2 regions of the Promicromonospora sp. NPDC060204 genome follow, and region 1 is predicted to be linked to the other one. Evidence: predicted binding sites of a transcription regulator. Region 1 holds the regulator's gene; the other holds the start of a gene.
The links. Region 1 encodes HspR, which represses chaperone genes until heat shock. Its sites were predicted from a motif close to AAGTTGAGTCNNNNNGACTCAACTT; they were not measured.
Positions count from the first base shown of each region.

Region 1 (3,406 bases):
GGCCCGGCTTCCGGGGCCACAGTGCGGAAGGAGGTGCCATGACCGGTCAGGACTGGATGGAGAAGGACTTCTACGCCGTGCTGGGCGTGTCCAAGGACGCCGACGACGCGGCCGTCAAGAAGGCCTACCGCAAGCTCGCGCGCCAGTACCACCCCGACCAGAACCAGGGGAACGCCGCGGCGGAGTCCAAGTTCAAGGAGATCGGCGAGGCCTACGCGGTGCTCTCCGACGCGGAGCAGCGCCGCCAGTACGACGCCGTGCGCGCCATGGCGGGCGGCGCCCGCTTCTCGGCGGGTGCCGGCGGTGCCGGGGCCGGCGGGTTCGAGGACATCATGGGCGCCATGTTCGGCGGCGCCCAGGGCACGGGCGGCCGGGGCGGGCCGCGCGTCCGCTACCCGCAGGGTGGGAACGGCGGCTTCGAGGACATCCTCGGCTCCATGTTCGGCGCCGGCGCAGGCCGGACGGCCTACGGCGCGGGAACCACCGGATACACGACCCCGACCCCGGGCGCGGACGTCGCCGCCCAGGTCACGCTGCCGTTCCGGGCAGCCGTGGAGGGTACGACGGCGGAGCTCGAGGTCAACGGCCGCACCATTACGGCCCGGATCCCCGCGGGGATCAACGACGGCAAGAAGATCCGGCTGCGCGGCAAGGGCCGGCCCGGGGTGGCCGGCGGTCCGGCGGGGGACCTCGTCGTCACCGTGCACGTCACGCCGCACCCGGTCTGGACGCTGGACGGCGTGGACCTGCGCATGACCGTGCCCGTCACGTTCGCGGAGGCGGCGCTCGGCACCACGCTGGAGGTGCCCACCCTGGACGGCGCCACCGTGCGGCTCAAGGTGCCCGCAGGCACGCCGTCGGGCCGGGTGCTGCGCGTCAAGGGCCGTGGCGTGCGTACCGCGAACGCGACCGGTGACCTGCTCTTCACCGTGCAGGTGGCCGTGCCGCAGAAGCTCAGCAAGAAGGCCAGGCAGGCGCTGGAGACGTTCGCCGCCGAGAGCGACGGCGAGGACGTGCGCGCCGGGCTGGCCGCGCGGGCGGCGGAATGACGACCGGTGCGGTGGGGCGGCTGCCCCGCCGCACCGGGTTCGGCTAACCTGCCCGGACCAACAGTGCAAAAGAGACTTCGGAGGTGCGCATGGTCGACGACGACACACCCGTGCTCACCGTGTCCAAGGCCGCCGAGCTCGCGGGCATGCACCCGCAGACCCTGCGGCAGTACGACCGCCTCGGCCTCGTGGTGCCCCGGCGCACGCGCGGCCGCGGCCGCCGGTACTCGCGGCGCGACGTCGCACGCCTGCTCCAGGTCCAGCGGCTCGCCCAGGGCGAGGGCATCAACCTCGCCGGGATCAAGCGGATCCTCGACCTGGAGGCGCACGTCTCCGTCCTGGAGGAGCGCCTCGGCGACCTGCTGATGCGGGTCCAGGAGGAGGGGCGCGTGTTCGCCGCCGGGCCGGCGGCGGGCGACGTCGTGGTGGTCCAGCGTGGTCAGCGCGTCCGCAGCGCGGCGGTGCGCGTGGACCTGGAGCACCGTGCCGCCGGCGGGGGCGCCGTGGTGCTCTGGCGGCCGGCCCCGCGGCGCGAGGAGTGACCGCTTCCTCGGTGCGCGGCTGATTTCAGCAATGCCATTCTTTCGTTAATCAAGAATGCACGCCCGAGTATAGGTAAGGCATTCCTTGCTCTACGCGATCCACCATTTCGGAATACGATCGGTGTATTCCGCAGGAGTGACGCACCGAGCGAGGAGAGATGCCATGAGCACGCTGATGGAAATGCCCGAGGTCGTCGAGTGCTCGATCGACGGCTGCGGGTACAACCACGAGCACGGCTGCCACGCCGGCGCCGTCACCATCGGAGGGCACGCGGGCGACGCCGCCTGTGCCACGTTCATCCCGCTGAGCACCAAGGGCGGCCTGGAGAAGGTGATCGCCCACGTCGGCGCCTGCCAGCGCGCGGAGTGCACCCACAACGACCACCTGGAGTGCAACGCGACGTCGATCCGCGTCGGACCGGGCCCCGAGGACCCGGGCCACGCCGACTGCCTCACCTTCGAGCCGAACGGCGCAGCGCAGCAGGTCTGAGTACGTCCGGCAGGGCCGAGGGTCCGGGTGCTCGTCGTCGAGCACCCGGGCCCTCAGCGCGCCAGGTGGTCCAGGAGGAGCAGGGCGTCGCCGTGCGTCCCGGGGAGCCGCTCGACCCACACCCGGGTCGGGCGGCGCACCTCTGTCGTCAGGCCGAGCACCTCGGCGTTGCGCTCCACGACGCGGCGCAGCGACTGGCCGAGCTCCGCCGTCGTCGGACCGCGCTCGCACAGCACCACGAACGTGCCGTCGCCCACGGCGGCCATCGGGTGGCCCTCGCCGAACACCTGGTGCAGGGTGCGGCCGATCGCGGCGGAGCGCGCCAGGCGCTGCCACGTGTCGAGGTTCTCCAGGCCCACGTCGAGCACCAGCAGGCAGTGGGACTCGCCCGCGGTCGAGCCGGTGCGCTGGGCCACGCCGTAGGTCTCGCGCAGCCGCTCGCCCAGGTACTCACCCGTGGGCAGACCGGTCGAGGGGTCGTGCGTGGCGATCTGGTAGGGCACGCGCTCGCGCTCCCCGACCCAGCCGATCGCCGCGGCGCGCAGCGCGCCGACGTCCGTGGGGCGCCCGAAGGCGGCGTAGAGGCAGGCGACGTCGTCCAGGGCCTCGGTGATCCCGGCACCCACACCGGCGCGCGCCGCACCGAGCCGCTCGGCCGGCGCGATCACGCCACGGCCCTCGGCCAGTGCCTCTGCTAGCGCTTCTGCGGCGGGGTGCTCCCAGTCGTTCGGCCGGATCCATACCGACGCCAGACTCGTAGCGCGCCACCGCTCGCGCAGGTCGTGCACACGCACCCGCGCCTCCTGCTGTGCCTCGCTCATACTGATGGGACCCTCACGGGGATACATCATGACGCACCTTCGGAGGTGACGTGCCGGACTTCACCCGGGCATCACCCCGGAATCTGGAATTCCACCCCCTAAATCTTGCGCCTGGCTCTATAGTCTTGGCAGGACGGCGACAGTCAACGGCAGCGCGACCACCGCGAGAGTCTGGGTAGACGTGAGGCAAGTCGAGAGCAGCACAGGGGAAACCCCTAGCGACGCGGAACTGATCCTGCAGGTCAGGTCAGGTGACCGTGATGCTTTTGGCGTGCTCTACGAGCGTCACTCGGCCGCCGCTCGTGCCCTCGCCCGCCAGTACGTCCCGGCCGCCGACGCGGAGGACGTCGTCGCCGACGCGTTCAGCAAGCTGTTCGAGATGCTGCGCCGCGGGGTCGGCCCCGACGCCGGGTTCCGCCCGTACCTGTACACGATGGTCCGCCACCGGTCGTTCGACGTGTCGCGCGGCGCCGCGCGCACCCGCCCGAGCACCGACGACGAGAT
Region 1 is NZ_JBHWZO010000387.1:610-4,015, reverse strand. Features, by position in the region: gene ACFWEJ_RS27725 (DnaJ C-terminal domain-containing protein) at 39-1,049, shown strand; gene ACFWEJ_RS27720 (heat shock protein transcriptional repressor HspR) at 1,139-1,591, shown strand; gene ACFWEJ_RS27715 (DUF1540 domain-containing protein) at 1,755-2,081, shown strand; gene ACFWEJ_RS27710 (hypothetical protein) at 2,135-2,902, opposite strand; partial or broken gene ACFWEJ_RS27705 (sigma-70 family RNA polymerase sigma factor) at 3,174-3,406, shown strand, end outside.

Region 2 (3,406 bases), on a different contig from region 1:
GGGTGCTGCGCGACGCGGAGTCGGTGGCGGCCCGGACCGCACAGGGGTGACTCAGCTCGGGAGCTGGACCACCTTGCGCTGGAAGCCCAGGGCCACCTTCTGCAGCGACTCCAGGGGTTCCTGCTCGTTGTGGTAGCTGATCTGCCGCAGCATCGACCCGGACGACGCGAGCAGCGCGACGATCACGTCGCGTGCGTCCTCGCGCGTCTCGAGCGCCTCCTGCAGCAGGTCCTGGACGTGAGGTGATCTGAGGCCGTCTTCTTCGGGATCGAGCAGCGCTGTCAGGAGCGCGATCGACAACGAGCTCCCGTGGATGCTTGCCATGGTGGTCTCCCCCGGTCGGGGCCCGGAGTCCCGGGCATCAGGCACCCGCGGGCTGGCCCGCGGGGTACTCGTCCGATGCCCCACCCCCTGTGGCCTCGGCCGTGCACCCTTGTGTACCGCACGTGAGAGCGTCGCGCCTGTTGACAGGGGCGAAAAGATGGCGGACGGCGGGGTGTCGTGGTGCTCCGGCCGGCCGGATCAACCGTGCAGGATGAGCTGGAACACGACGTGGTCCTGCCACTCGCCGGCGATCTTGAGGTAGCTGGGCGCGAACCCGATGCGCTCGAAGCCGACCTGCGTCAGCACGGCCTGCGACGCCGTGTTGTGCGGCAGCGTGGCCGCCTGCAGGCGGTGCAGGCCCAGGTCGTCCCGGGCGTGGGCCACGAGCGCCCCGACGGCCCTGGTCATCAGGCCGCGCCCGGTGTATCCGGCGTCCAGCCAGTAGCCGAGGTGCCCGTTCTCGAACGCCCCGTGGACCACGTCGGTGAGGTTCAGCCGGCCCACGATCAGGCCGTCCGACTCGAGCACGGTGTACAGCCCGCGGCCGGTCGAGTTCTCCAGGACCTGTGTCCACAGGCGCTCCCGGTGCCAGTCGGCGGTGTAGAACTCCTCGGGCCGCTCGGGTTCCCACGGGGCGAGGTGCGCGCGGTTGCGGACGTAGGCGTCGGCGAGCGCGACGGCGTCGTCCTTGCTGAGCTCGCGCAGCGCGACGTCGGCCGTCAGTGCGGCATGGAAGGGCATGCTGCTCACGATAATCCCGCCGGGAACTTTTCAGCCCCGCTCATAGTTGAGTGAAGTGGACTCAACTTTGCGAGGGTCGGCTTGCTTCCTCGCGGACACCGGCTTAAGTTGAGTGCAGCAGACTCAATCTGTCGAAGGAAGGCAGCAGACATGGCACGCGCAGTAGGTATCGACCTCGGTACGACGAACTCGGTGGTGGCGGTCCTCGAGGGCGGGGAGCCCACCGTCATCGCCAACGCGGAGGGCTCGCGGACCACCCCCTCGGTGGTCGCGTTCTCCAAGACGGGCGAGGTCCTGGTCGGTGAGGTCGCCAAGCGGCAGGCCGTCACCAACGTGGACCGCACCATCTCCTCGGTCAAGCGCCACATGGGCACGGACTGGACCGTCGACATCGACGACAAGAAGTACACCGCGCAGGAGATCTCGGCCCGCATCCTGGGCAAGCTCAAGCGCGACGCCGAGGAGTACCTGGGCGAGCCCGTCACCGAGGCCGTCATCACGGTCCCGGCGTACTTCAACGACGCCGAGCGTCAGGCGACCAAGGACGCCGGCCAGATCGCCGGCCTGGACGTCAAGCGCATCGTCAACGAGCCCACCGCGGCCGCGCTCGCCTACGGCCTGGAGAAGGGCAAGGAGGACGAGCTCATCCTGGTCTTCGACCTCGGTGGCGGCACGTTCGACGTCTCCCTCCTCGAGGTGGGCAAGGACGAGGACGACTTCTCGACCATCCAGGTGCGCGCCACCTCCGGCGACAACCGCCTCGGTGGTGACGACTGGGACCAGCGCGTCGTGGAGCACCTCATCAAGCAGGTGAAGAACTCCTCGGGCGTCGACCTGTCGAAGGACAAGATCGCCCTGCAGCGCCTCCGTGAGGCCGCTGAGCAGGCCAAGAAGGAGCTCTCGTCCGCGACGAGCACCAACATCTCGATGCAGTACCTCTCGATGAGCGAGAACGGCCCCATCCACCTGGACGAGAAGCTCACGCGGGCTCAGTTCCAGCAGATGACGCAGGACCTCATCGACCGCACCAAGGCGCCGTTCCACGCCGTGATCCGCGACGCCGGCATCTCGGTCTCCGACATCGACCACGTGGTGCTCGTGGGTGGTTCCACCCGTATGCCCGCCGTGACCGAGGTCGTCAAGGAGCTCACCGGTGGCCGCGAGCCCAACAAGGGCGTGAACCCGGACGAGGTCGTCGCCGTCGGCGCCGTGCTGCAGGCCGGTGTCATCTCCGGTGACCGCAAGGACGTCCTGCTGATCGACGTCACCCCGCTCTCGCTCGGTATCGAGACCAAGGGTGGCGTGATGACCAAGCTCATCGAGCGCAACACCGCGATCCCGACCAAGCGCAGCGAGGTCTTCTCCACGGCGGACGACAACCAGCCGTCCGTGGCGATCCAGGTGTTCCAGGGCGAGCGCGAGTTCACCCGCGACAACAAGCCGCTGGGCGTCTTCGAGCTCACCGGCATCGCGCCGGCCCCGCGCGGCGTGCCGCAGATCGAGGTCACCTTCGACATCGACGCGAACGGCATCGTGCACGTGTCCGCCAAGGACCGTGGCACGGGCATGGAGCAGTCGATGAAGATCACGGGCGGCTCCGCGCTCCCCAAGGACGACATCGACCGCATGGTCAAGGACGCCGAGCTGCACGCCGAGGAGGACAAGAAGCGGCGCGAGGAGGCGGACACCCGCAACCAGGCCGAGGCCTTCGCGTACTCCATGGAGAAGCAGATCGCGGACAACCGCGACAAGCTCCCGGCCGAGGTCGTCACCGAGGTCGAGGCCGACATCGCCGCCGTGAAGGCCGCGCTCGAGGCCGAGGACGCCGACGCCGTGAAGAGCTCGTACGAGAAGCTCGGCGCGTCGTCGCAGAAGATCGGCGAGGCGCTGTACGCGGCCGAGCAGCCCGCGGCGCAGGGTGCCGAGGGCAACCCGCAGCCGGCGAACGCCCAGTCCGCCAACGACGAGGACGTCGTCGACGCCGAGATCGTGGACGACGAGGACGAGCGCAAGTGACGGACGAGCACCAGCAGGGACCCCCCGAGCCCGAGGGCTCGGGGGAGCACCCCTTCCAGTTCACGGACAAGCGCAAGGTGAACGCCTCCGGCGACGAGGCGCGCCCGGCCGAGCCCGCTCCGGCGGACGACGCCGCCGCGGCGGACGACTCCGCCGCGACCCCCGCCCAGGGGGACGCGTCGGGCGACCCGCTGGCCGGGCTCGACTTCGAGCCCTCCGGTGACGCCGCCGAGGCGTCCGCGGTCCTCAAGGCCAAGGCCGAGGCGGCGGAGCACCTGGACGCGCTGCAGCGCGAGCGGGCCAGCTTCACGAACTACCGCAACCG
Region 2 is NZ_JBHWZO010000049.1:378-3,783, reverse strand. Features, by position in the region: gene ACFWEJ_RS08840 (dipeptidase) at 1-50, shown strand, start outside; gene ACFWEJ_RS08835 (hypothetical protein) at 52-324, opposite strand; gene ACFWEJ_RS08830 (GNAT family N-acetyltransferase) at 523-1,065, opposite strand; gene dnaK (molecular chaperone DnaK) at 1,216-3,081, shown strand; gene grpE (nucleotide exchange factor GrpE) at 3,078-3,406, shown strand, end outside.
Region 2: a site for HspR is predicted at 1,109-1,133, ahead of dnaK (molecular chaperone DnaK). Genes of this name have one in related genera too.